2 regions of the Microbacterium sp. 2MCAF23 genome follow, and region 2 is predicted to be linked to the other one. Evidence: riboswitches for the same ligand, from Rfam matches in the RefSeq annotation. Region 2 holds a riboswitch; the other holds the start of a gene.

Region 1 (5,977 bases), on a different contig from region 2:
CGCCCGCGCCGACGAGGTCGCCGACCGGACCCTCGCCCAGGTGTACGACAAGGTCGGCCTGCTCCGCCGAGTCTGAGTCGGCGCTCGGCGGTGTTCGGCGTGCTTCGGCGTGCTTCGGCGTGCCGAACTCAGTCGATCCGGTGCTGCGCCGGCGCGTTCTGCGATCGGGCCCCGAGATCGACTGAGTTCGTGACGCTGCGGCGGCCTGCCGGTCGGAAGCCGCGCATGCCCGCAGCGCCGCCACCACGCCCTCTCGGTCGTACATGATGTCCTCGGCGATCAGTCGCAGCACGCAGAGTCCCTGCGCCGCCGCCTGGCGGTCCCGCGCGTAGTCGCGGCGCCGCTGCGCCCAGTCCTCGTGATGCGCCCGGGAGTCGCACTCGACGACGAGCCAGCCGTCGAGCAGCAGATCCACCCGGCCGAAGTCGAACAGCACCTGCACGGCGACATCGAACCCCAGCGCGCGGGCGGCGATGCGCACGAGCGTCTCCGGTCCGGACTCCGCCCGCCCGTCCACGAGGCGACGGAGCACGCGCGTGCGCCGGGGGGCGAGCTCGAAGACCTCGTCGAGTCCGTCGAGGTCGATCAGCCCCTGATGCAGGGCGCTGTCCAGCGACGCCACGGCGTCCCGCGGTTCCTGGCAGGCGAGCGATTGCGCGAGTGCATCGACGGAGGGGGACGGCGAGGTCGTTCCAGGGCGCGGAGCACGCCCGCCAGTGCCGGACGATCAGTGCCGAGGGGAGAGCGTGACGCGAGGAGTGCGGCGTCATCTGCAGGTGCAGCGGATGCCGTTCGCGGACGAAGACGCCGGCGAGCGCGAGCGCACTCACGCAGTCGGCCCGCCCGCCGAACCGTCCCGCCTCGAGCGCGAACTCCGGGCAGCGCGCCGTCGTGTACTGCCCCTGTCGCAGCCGGATCAGCGTCCCATACTGCACCGCCTGCGCGATCATCCTGCCGGTATACCCCTGGGCGCGCAGTTCGAAGGTCCTGAATCGCTGGTCGATCATCCCCCGAGGGTGGCCGTTCGCGAGTTGCCATGGGCTCTCGCCGCCGGAATCTGTGAAGACTGCGGATTCTGCCGCGCCTGTGGAGGACGATGCGGACGGCGTCGCCAGTTCCGGGCTCGGGCACTCGCCGTTCCGAACTCAGTCGATCGCGCACCGGATGACCTCGTCGATCGGTTCTGCGGCGGGATCGACTGAGTTTCGCACGTACGTGGACGATCCGGGCCGGGCGGCGGGCCTAGGCTGAACCGATGGAACCGGTCGAGCTGCGCACACCTCGCCTGGTCCTGCGCGCCCCGACCTCCGCCGACGTCGAAGCGATCTCGGAGGCGTGCCAGGACCCGGAGATCCCGCGCTGGACCACTGTGCCGAGCCCCTACGGTCGCGCGGACGCCGAAGACTACGTCCGGCTCGTCGGTGAGTGGTGGGAGGACGGATCCCAGAAGGTGTGGGCGGCGTACGCCGACGGCACGCTGATCGCGTCGATCGGACTGCATCACATCGTCGAGCACCCGACGGGCGGCGACGCCGAGCTCGGCTACTGGGTGGCCGCGTCTGCGCGCGGACGCGGATACCTCACCGAGGCCGCTCGCGCCGTGATCGACTGGGGATTCGCCGAGCTGGGTCTCGCCCGAATCCGGTGGCGCGCCGTGGTCGGCAACGTGCCGTCGGCGCGGAGCGCCCGGGCGCTCGGGTTCCGCTACGAAGGCCTCCTGCGGCAGGGACTGTCGGGGCCGCGAGGCCGGGACGACGGATGGAGCGGCGCGCTGCTGCGCAGCGACGACCGCGCTCCCGTGGACTGGCCGATCGACCTCGGCTGAGCCCTCCCCTGAGCGCTTCGGCGGCCGTCATCCGGACCGCCCTGCCCGGATGTCGCACGGGGGTGGCAGGATGATCCCATGCCGGAGATGCCTGAGGTGCAGGGGCTGGTCGACTTCCTCGCGGAGCGCGCGGTCGGGCTCACCATCACCCGCGCCTCGGTGTCGGCGATCGCGGCGCTGAAGACCTTCGACCCGCCCGTGACCGCACTGGCGGGGTCACGGATCGACGGTGCAGCACGCCACGGGAAATTCGTGGATCTGACGCTGAAGAGCGACACCGAACCGCACCTGCACCTCGTCTTCCACCTCGCCAAGGCCGGATGGCTGCGCTGGTACGACGCCCTCCCCACCACGCTGATCCGCCCGGGCAAGTCGCCGATCGCGTTGCGGATCGCGTTCGACGACGGCAGCGGCTTCGACCTCACCGAGGCGGGCACGAAGAAGTCCCTCGCCGTGTACGTCGTCCGCTATCCGTTCGACGTTCCCGGCATCGCACGACTGGGGCCTGACCCGTTGGATCCGTCCTTCACCCGCGACGTGTTCGCGGCGCTGCTCGAGGGCCGGCGCACGCAGATCAAGGGCCTGCTGCGGGACCAGGCGGTGATCGGCGGCATCGGCAACGCCTACTCGGACGAGATCCTGCACGCCGCCAGGATGTCGCCCTACGCGCCCGCCGGTGGTCTAAATGAGGCAGAGGTCACCGGGCTGTACGACGCGATGCAGTCGACGTTGCGTGAGGCAGTGGCAGAGGCGAGCGGCAAGCCGCCAGCCGAACTCAAGGACGCGAAACGACGAGGGATGCAGGTGCACGCCCGCAGGGGGGAACCCTGTCCGGTGTGCGGCGACACGGTGCGCAGTGTGTTCTTCGCCGACCGATCGCTGGAGTACTGCCCCACCTGCCAGACCGGCGGCAAGGTGCTCGCGGACCGTCGGCTGTCGCGGCTGCTGAAGTGAGCCGGAACGACATGGGGAGTCACAGATGCATCCGCCGGAATGAAACCGGCATCCGCGCGTTGACTAAGCTGAGAGCAACACAACGTGCTCCGGGGTCGGTGAGAATCCGAACCGGCGGTGACAGTCCGCGAACCGAGGATCCGACACGGATCCGAGGCCGATCCGGTGCAATTCCGGGACCGACGGTGATGCGAGCGAAGGCTCGCGAGTCCGGATGAGAGGCAGCACGCACGATCGACGTGCGCCCCGACCCCGGTGATCTGGACCAGGATGAAGAAGGCGACATGACGGCGACAGCGGCGGAGCGGGCGGCGATGACGCACGCGCTCGAGATCGCGCGCCGCGGCCCGCGCGGGCTGAACCCGCAGGTCGGCGCCGTGATCCTTTCCCCCACCGGCGACGTGCTCGCCGAGGGCTGGCACCGTGGCGCGGGAACCCCGCACGCCGAGGTCGATGCGCTCTCGAAGCTCGCGCCGGCCGAGCTCCGCGGCGCGACCGCCGTGGTGACGCTCGAACCGTGCAATCACACCGGCCGCACCGGTCCGTGCGCCCAGGCACTCATCGACGCCGGCGTGGCCCGCGTCGTCTACGCGCTCGACGATCCTGGCGTGCGATCCGGCGGCGGCGCGGAGCGGATGCGCGCCGCCGGCCTCGACGTCGTCGCCGGTGAGCAGGCCGACGCCGCCGAGGCTCTGATCGGCGACTGGCTCACGGTGCAGCGCCTCGGCCGTCCGCATGTGACGGTGAAGTGGGCGCAGAGCCTGGACGGCCGCGCCGCCGCGGCGGACGGATCCAGCCAATGGATCACCGGCCCCGCGGCCCGCGCCGACGTGCACCGCCGTCGTGCCGCGGCCGACGCGATCATCGTGGGCACCGGCACGGTGCTGGCCGACGACCCTGCCCTCACCGCCCGCGACGGCGATGCCCTGCTCCCCCGCCAGCCCGTCCCCGTGGTCATCGGCGCGAGGGAGACTCCCGCCGAGGCCGCCGTGCGCCGCCATCCGCACGCGCCGCTGTTCTACACCGAGCACGACCTCACCGCGATCCTCGCGGATCTCCGCGATCGTGGGATCCAGCGCGTCTTCGTGGAAGGCGGGCCGACCCTGGCCAGTGCGTTCCTCGCCGAAGGGCTGATGGACGAGGTCCTGGCCTACCTGGCCCCCGTGCTGATCGGCGGACCGAAGCTGGCCCTCGGCGACATCGGCGTGTCCTCGATCGGTGAAGCCCGGCGCCTGGTCGTCGATGAGTGGCTGCCGCTCGGCCCGGATCTGCTGGCGATCGCCCGGCCGGCCGCCGCCGACGAAGCCGCCGAAAACGACGCGACGGTGAACGCCGTCCCCGCAGACGAGAACACCTCCCGGAACGACCCCTCCCGGAGCGAAGGAGAAGCCTGATGTTCACCGGAATCATCGAGGAGATCGGCGAGATCACTGCGATCACGCCCGCCGGCGACGGCTGGCGCCTGACCGTGCGCGCCCCGAAGGCCGCGTCCGACGCGGTGCACGGCGAGTCCATCGCCGTGAGCGGCGTGTGCCTCACCGTGGTCGGATCCACCTCCGACACCTTCGACACCGACGTCATGAAGCAGACGCTCGATGTCGCCGCGATCGGCAGCGCGACGGTGGGCACGCGGGTGAACATCGAGAAGGCGATGCCGGTCGGCGCCCGCCTCGGCGGCCACATCGTGCAGGGCCACGTCGACGGCGTCGGTGAAGTGCTCGAGGTGCGGCCCGGTGCACAGTGGAGCGTGCTGCGCATCTCGCTGCCGCACGACCTCGCCCCGCTCGTCGTGGACAAGGGATCCATCTCGGTCGACGGCACATCGCTGACCGTGAGCGCAGTCAGCGAGCCCCCTTCGACAGGCTCAGGGACCGATTCAACCCCACAGGACTGGTTCGAGGTTTCGCTCATCCCCGAGACCCTCGCGGCGACCACGCTCGGATCCCGCGCCGTCGGCGACCGGGTGAACCTGGAGACCGACATCCTCGCCCGGCACGTCGAGCGGCTGCTCGCGTTCCGTGCCGCAGACGCCGGCGCCGACCGCGCCGCCACACCGGAAGGAGGCTCGCGATGAGCCTTTCCACGATCGCCGAGGCGCTGGAGTCGCTCCGCGCCGGCCGCCCCGTGCTCGTCGCGGATGACGAGAACCGCGAGAACGAAGGCGACGTCATCCTCTCGGCCGAGCTCGCGACCCCCGAGTGGATCGCATGGACCGTGCGCTGGACCTCCGGGTACCTGTGCGCACCCATGCCCGCCGACATCGCCGACGCGCTGAACCTGCCCCCGATGGTCGAGGCCAACGAGGACGCGCGCAGCACCGCGTACACGATCAGCGTCGACGCAGCCTCCGGCGTCACCACCGGCATCAGCGCCGCCGACCGTGCCCGCACTTTGAACGTGCTGGCCGACGCGGCGTCCCTGCCGAACGACCTCATCCGTCCGGGGCACGTGCTGCCCCTGCGTGCGGTCGACGGCGGGGTGCGCCAGCGCGGCGGACACACCGAGGCGGCCGTCGAGCTGATGCGGCTGGCCGGTCTGCGCCCGGTCGGCGCGATCGCTGAGGTCGTCGCCGAGGACGGCAGCATGATGCGTCTGCCCGGACTGATGGAGCTCGGCGAGCGCGACGGGATCCCCGTGATCACGATCGAGCAGCTGATCGCGCATCTCAACGAGGTCGACCCACGGGACGAGGCCGACTGCGTCGCCAACAACACCCGTCGCCGGGTGAGCCTGCGCGCCGACGCCACCGTGCCCACGACGCACGGCGTGTTCCGTTTCCTCGCCTACAAGGACCGCATCACCGGCACCGACCACATCGCGGTCGTCTCGGGCGAGCCGACGGAGACGGCGCTGGTGCGGGTGCACTCGGAGTGCCTGACGGGCGAGGCGTTCGGATCCCTCAAGTGCGAATGCGGCCCGCAGCTGGAGGCGGCCCTCGACGCGATCGAGCAGGAGGGTGGCATCGTCATCTACATGCGAGGCCACGAGGGACGCGGCATCGGCCTGATCAACAAGCTGCGCGCGTACGCCCTGCAGGAGGAGGGCCTCGACACGGTCGATGCCAACCTCGCGCTGGGCCTCCCCGCCGACGCCCGCGACTACGCCGCGGCGGCCGGGATCCTCACCGACCTCGGTGTGAGGAAGGTGCGCCTTCTGACGAACAACACGGACAAGGTCGCGCAGCTGCGCGAACTGGGG
Region 2 (5,977 bases):
GACGAACGACCCGCTGAAGATCGCCGAGGACTACGCGATGCTGCAGCACGTCTCCGGCGGTCGTATGGACCTCATGATGGGCCGCGGCAACACCGGCCCGGTCTACCCCTGGTTCGGCAAGGACATCCGCCAGGGTCTGCCGCTCGCGATCGAGAACTACGCCCTGCTGCACGAGCTGTGGACCAAGGACGTCGTGGACTGGGAGGGCAAGTTCCGCACTTCGCTGCAGGGCTTCACCTCCACCCCGCGCCCGCTCGACGGCGTCGCGCCGTTCGTCTGGCACGGCTCCATCCGCACGCCGGAGATCGCCGAGCAGGCCGCCTACTACGGCGACGGGTTCTTCGCGAACAACATCTTCTGGCCCAAGGAGCACTACCAGCGCCTCATCGAGCTGTACCGCCAGCGCTACGCGCACTACGGTCACGGCACGCCGGAGCAAGCGATCGTCGGCCTCGGCGGACAGGTGTTCATGCGGGCGAACTCGCAGGACGCGGTGGACGAGTTCCGTCCTTACTTCGACAACGCGCCGGTGTACGGCCACGGCCCGTCGATGGAGGACTTCACCGAGATGACGCCGCTCACGGTCGGCTCTCCGCAGCAGGTCATCGACCGCTATGCCGCGATGCGCGAGCACTACGGCGACTACCAGCGCCAGCTCTTCCTCATGGACCACGCGGGGCTCCCGCTCAAGGTCGTGCTCGAGCAGCTCGACATCCTGGGCGGCGAGGTCGTGCCGGTGCTCCGCAAGGAGCTCGCGCAGAACCGCCCCGCCACCGTGCCGGACGCTCCGACGCACGCCGCGCGCGTCAAGGCGGTGTACGGCGACGGGCCGTCGCGCGAGGCGCGCCCCGGCGCGAACCGCGGTGACAACCTGACCGCCGGCTCGCCCTACCAGGACGGCGGCGCGGTTCCGGCCGCCGCCGGCTCCTCCTTCGGCGCAGCGGCCACGAAGGGGGCGAACTGAGATGGGCGCGCGTCGCATCGCGGTGATCTCCGCGGGGCTCAGCAACCCGTCCTCCACGCGGATGCTCGCCGACCGCCTCGCGGCGGAGACCGCGCACCGGCTCACCGAGCTCGGCTCCGAGGTCAGCGTCGACGTGATCGAGCTGCGCGATCTCGCGCACGATATCACGAACAATCTGCTCACGGGGTTCGCGCCGCCGGCGCTGGACTCGGCGATCAACACGGTGATCTCGGCCGACGGCATCATCGCCGTGACGCCGATCTTCTCGACGAGTTACTCCGGTCTGTTCAAGTCGTTCATCGACGTGCTGGATCCGGATGCGCTCACCGGCAAGCCCGTCCTGATCGGCGCGAACGCGGGCACCGCACGGCACTCGCTCGCGATCGACTACGCGATCCGTCCGCTGTTCACCTACCTGCACGCCGAGCCGGTGCCCACCGGGGTGTTCGCGGCCTCGAGCGACTGGGGAGCGAAGGCCGACGAGGTCGCACCGCTCAGCACCCGTATCGAGCGCGGAGCACGGGAACTCGCCGAAGCGATGGCCCGCCGCGAGCCGGCGGCCGATAAGGATCCCTTCGACCCGGGCAACTACCTCGGCGAGGGCCGCTCGTTCGGTCATCTGCTCGGAGGTCTCGCGGGGGAGTAGCCGCTCCAGCGCATCGGGGCATGACGCCGCCGACGAATGTCCGTGGGACATCCTACGGTGGCGTCATGCCCCTTCTCACTGCGTTCGACGCCCTTCTCAGCGAGCTCGACGGCTCCCTCCTGCGCGCCGGAGACGATGGATTCGATGCGGCTCGTCGCCCATGGAACCTCGCGATCGACCAGCTTCCGGCCGCGGTGGCGACGCCTGCGGGTCTCGACGATCTGCGCAGGATCCTCGCCGCCGCGCGCGAGGCCGGAACGCCGATCGCCGTGCAACCCAGCGGACATGGCGCCTCCGGCGACCTTGCCGGCGCGGTGATCGTGCGGACGGCGGCGTTCGATCGGCTCGACATCGACCTCGCGGCCGGCGTCGTGGTGGTCGGCAGCGGCGTGCGCTGGGGTGCGGTGGTGGACGCCCTGGAAGGCAGCGGCTGGGCGGCCCCCGCGGGCACGAGTCCCGTCGTCTCGGTCGCCGGGTACACGCTCGGCGGCGGACACTCCTGGTTCAGCCGCACCGCCGGACTCGGCTCCGACAACCTGCGCGCGGCGTGGGTGCTGCGACCCGACGGTACGCACGAGCGCATCGACGACGACAGCGACCGCGAGGCCATGTGGGCGCTCCGCGGCGCCGGCGGCGTGGTCGGCATCGTGACCGCGCTCGAGATCGACCTCGTTCGTGCTCCGGAGCAGTGGGGCGCCTCTCTGACGTTCGATGCGGCGGACTCCGCTGCCGTGATCCGCGCCGTGCGGGACCTCGCCGCGTCCGCGCCGGCGACGCTCAACGTGTTCACGAACTCGATGCGGATGCCGGATGCGCCGATGCTGCCCGAGGAGATCCGCGGAAAGAGCTTCGTGACGGTGCAGGCCCGGTCCTCCCATGGTGCGGCAGACGCGTTCCTGGAGGGCGTGCGCCGGGCCGGCGCCGTCCAGCGCGAGACCTCAGGCCCCACCTCGCCCGCCGGGCTCGCGGCGGCATCGGGTGAGCCGACGGATCCGACCGCGGGCCGGGGCGCCTCCCTCGCCCTCGACCGGCTCGACGATGCCACGATCGACGCGCTGGTGCAGTTCCGCCAGGCGCCCGAGCAGTCGCCGATCGTCGGGATCGATCTGCGCATGCTGGGGGGCGCCCTCGACGCACCACGGCGGTCCGGCTTCGCCTCCCTGGCCTCGGCGTCATGGCTTCTGCATGCGCTCGTGCCGAACTTCCCGGGCGCGCCGGCCGAGCCCGGCGACGCGAGCATCGCGGGCCTCCTCGAACTGCTCGCCCCGGTCGCGGCCGACCGGACGGTGCCGACCTTCCTCACGCCCGGTCAGACGCTCGAGCGGTGCGCCACGGCGGCCGACCTCGATCGGCTCCGGGCGATCCGAGCGAGCGCGGATCCTGACGGCGTGCTGCACGAGGGACGCCTGCCGCGCTGAGGCCCACTGTGCAGCGCAGAGATCAGCTGTGCCGCGCCCCGGCGGCGTCGGCCACGGCCGGGGCCTCGGCGCGCACGCCGACCCGCGTAGGGCCCCGGTGCGGGCGTCGAGCGGTCGTCAGTCGATCGCGGCGAGGCTCTGCACCGTGGCCGAGACGGCCTCGGCGAGCTCACGACCCTTCACGGAGAAGTGGCGACGGAAGTAGTCCTGGTGCTCGTCGTGCTCGTGGAAATGGTGCGGCGTGAGCACAGCGGAGAACACCGGGACGTCCGTTTCCAGTTGCACGCGCATGAGGGCGTCGACGACGGATCCGGCCACGAAATCGTGCCGGTAGATCCCGCCGTCCACGACGAGAGCGCTCGCGGCGATGCCCTGGTAGCGCCCTGTGCGTGCGAGACGCTTCGCGTGCAGGGGGATCTCGAACGCGCCGGGGACACGGAACACGTCGACCTCATCGAAGCCCAGCTCCGCGAGACGTTCGACGAATGCGGAGACCGTCTGCTCGACGATCTCGGCGTGCCACTGCGCGGCGACGATGGCGATTCTGGGCATGGTGGACTGCTCCTTCTGTCCTCTCTCATCCGGACTGTGACCGTCGGCTCCGGAATCGCACCGGATCGGCGGTCCCCGCCATGGGGACCGTTCGCGGGCTCGCGCGGACATGCCGCGACACCGCCGGTGGGGACTTGCACCCCGCCCTGAGGACACGACGACGCTATCACCGCGGGACGCGCCACCAGGACACCCGCATCTCCGCGGCAGGACCTGGCGGCCGGGACCTGGCCGGCCGCGGTCGCGGCTCGAATGCCGAGCGGCGATCCACCGGGCCTCAGCGCGGCGCGGTGGCGTCCCCGGCCAGGCGGTACGCCGTCTCGGGCCGGCCCGGCGTGCCGTAGCGCGGGGCGCGGATCGCGACCTGCTGCGCGACGAGGTGCTCCAGGTATCGGCGCGCAGTGACCCTGGAGACGCCGACGAGAGGCGCGGCCTCGCCGGCCGAGAGGTCGCCGTGCGCGCGCAGCACTGCGGTGACGGCGTGCAGCGTCTCGGCGGCGAGCCCCTTCGGCAGGGCGATCGTGCCGGTCGCTGGACCTCCGATGAGGGCGTCGATCTCCTCCTGGCTGGCGGCACCGGCGAGACCGGCCGCGCGTTCGTGACGATCGCGGAACTGCTGCAGACGCTCGCGGAAGACCGCGAACGGGAAGGGCTTGAGCAGGTACTGCGCCACACCGAGCGCCGACATCCGCCGCACAGCCTCGACATCACGCACGCTGGTCACGGCGATCACCTCGATCGCACTGCCGGCACCGCGGATGCGGCGCAGCACGTCGATGCCTGATCCGTCCGGCATCGTGAGATCCAGCAGGACCAGGTCGATCCGCCCCGCGTCCGCGGAGAGGGCGTTGAGCGCCGCCCGCACGCCGGTGCACTCTCCGACGACCTCGAACCCATCGAGCCGGGCGATGTAGGCCGCGTGGAGCTCGAGTGTGAGCGGGTCGTCGTCGACGAGCAGCACTCCGATCATGCGGTTCTCCCTTCACGTCCGATGCCGGGCAGCGTCACACGGAATGCCGTGGGCTCGGTGGAGAGCTCGACGCTTCCGCCCGCGGCCGTCACGATGTCCCGGACGAGAGCGAGCCCCACTCCGCGCCCCGAGCGCTCGCTGGGCTTGGTGGAGAAGCCGTGCTCGAAGATCCGCTCCCGGAGCTCGACCGGGATGCCGGGACCTCCGTCCGAGACGGTGATCGCGACGGCTCCGCCGTCGGCGGCGGCCACGTCGACACGCACCCAGCGGTCGGCGCCGGACTCCGCCTGAGACGCGGCGTCGAGGGCGTTGTCGATGAGATTGCCGACGAGGGCGACCGCGTCGACGGGGGTCAGATCCGCGCGCGGCGCCGCCGGATCCACGTGCACGTGCCAGCGCACGCCGCGCTCCTTCGCCTGCGAGGCCTTGCCCAGCAGGAGTGCGCCGAGCGTCGGATCCCCATCCCGCAGCGTCATCTGATCGATCACGGACTGGCTCTGCGCGGAGGTTTCCGACAGCAGGGCGATCGCCTCCTCGCGTCGGTCGAGTTCCAGGAGCGACAACGCCGTGTGCAGGCGGTTGCCGTGCTCGTGCGTCTGTGCGCGCAGCGCCTCGCCGAGTGTGCGCACCGACTCGTAGCCGGCCACCGCCTCCCGCACGTCGCGGGCGTCGAGATCGCCGGTGATGCGCCGTGTCGCGAGCCGCGCGAACACGGCGCCCAGCGCGCCGAGCGCGACGACGGCCAGGGTGAGGAGCAGGATCACCGGCAGGCGTCGCAGCAGGGCGCCGCCCAGCGACTCCACGGTCACCCCTGCCGACACCCAGCCGACGACCGTCCCTGCGGCGTCGCGGACGGGAGCGATGGTGCGCACGGACGGGCCGAGGGTTCCCGTGTACTGCTCGGTGAGGGCGCGGTCGTCGCGGGGGATCGTGCCGAGGTAGTGCCCGCCGACCTGCGCCGGATCCGGGTGCGTGAGCCGCACGCCGTGTCCGTCCATGACGGTGATGAAGTCCAGCCCCGCGCCCGTGCGCACGGACTCGACGTAGCTGCGCAGGTCCGCCTCCGCGGCGGAACGGTCCGTCGCGGTCACGGCCGTTTCGATCTCCGGGGCGACGGAGAGCGCCCGCGCGATCGCGGCCGTGACGTGCTCGGCCTCCTGCCGTGCCGAGGTCTGCGCCTCCCAGGTGAGGAACGCGCCGATCGCCACGCCGATCAGCAGCACGGATCCGATCAGCAGCGCGAACACGCGCGAAGCCGCACTGCGCACGCCGCCGCGTCTTGTCGTCGCCATCGCCGATCCGGACCTCCTCAGACAGTATGCGCGAGTCGCGGCGCGCAGTGCGGCCTGCTCAGATTTCGCCCCGGTTTCAATACGAACAGAACTCGCCGCCGGGCGTCGTCGCTGCGCACCATGGTCGACACGGCC

What was found. Region 2 has a riboswitch for FMN ahead of AB4078_RS03880 (6,7-dimethyl-8-ribityllumazine synthase). Riboswitches for the same ligand answer to the same signal wherever they lie in the genome.
Region 1: another riboswitch for FMN. It lies ahead of ribD (bifunctional diaminohydroxyphosphoribosylaminopyrimidine deaminase/5-amino-6-(5-phosphoribosylamino)uracil reductase RibD); the one in region 2 lies ahead of AB4078_RS03880 (6,7-dimethyl-8-ribityllumazine synthase).

The regions. Positions count from the first base shown of each region.
Region 1 covers NZ_JBFRGY010000010.1:55,672-61,648, forward strand. The annotation lists gene trpS (tryptophan--tRNA ligase) at 1-76, shown strand, start outside; partial or broken gene AB4078_RS11465 (hypothetical protein) at 293-622, opposite strand; gene AB4078_RS11470 (GNAT family N-acetyltransferase) at 1,256-1,825, shown strand; gene AB4078_RS11475 (Fpg/Nei family DNA glycosylase) at 1,904-2,779, shown strand; FMN riboswitch at 2,861-3,010, shown strand; gene ribD (bifunctional diaminohydroxyphosphoribosylaminopyrimidine deaminase/5-amino-6-(5-phosphoribosylamino)uracil reductase RibD) at 3,064-4,173, shown strand; gene AB4078_RS11485 (riboflavin synthase) at 4,173-4,853, shown strand; gene ribA (GTP cyclohydrolase II) at 4,850-5,977, shown strand, end outside.
Region 2 covers NZ_JBFRGY010000003.1:95,626-101,602, forward strand. The annotation lists gene AB4078_RS03865 (LLM class flavin-dependent oxidoreductase) at 1-964, shown strand, start outside; gene AB4078_RS03870 (FMN reductase) at 966-1,610, shown strand; gene AB4078_RS03875 (FAD-binding oxidoreductase) at 1,676-3,028, shown strand; partial or broken gene AB4078_RS03880 (6,7-dimethyl-8-ribityllumazine synthase) at 3,146-3,586, opposite strand; FMN riboswitch at 3,594-3,738, opposite strand; gene AB4078_RS03885 (response regulator) at 3,858-4,550, opposite strand; gene AB4078_RS03890 (sensor histidine kinase) at 4,547-5,842, opposite strand.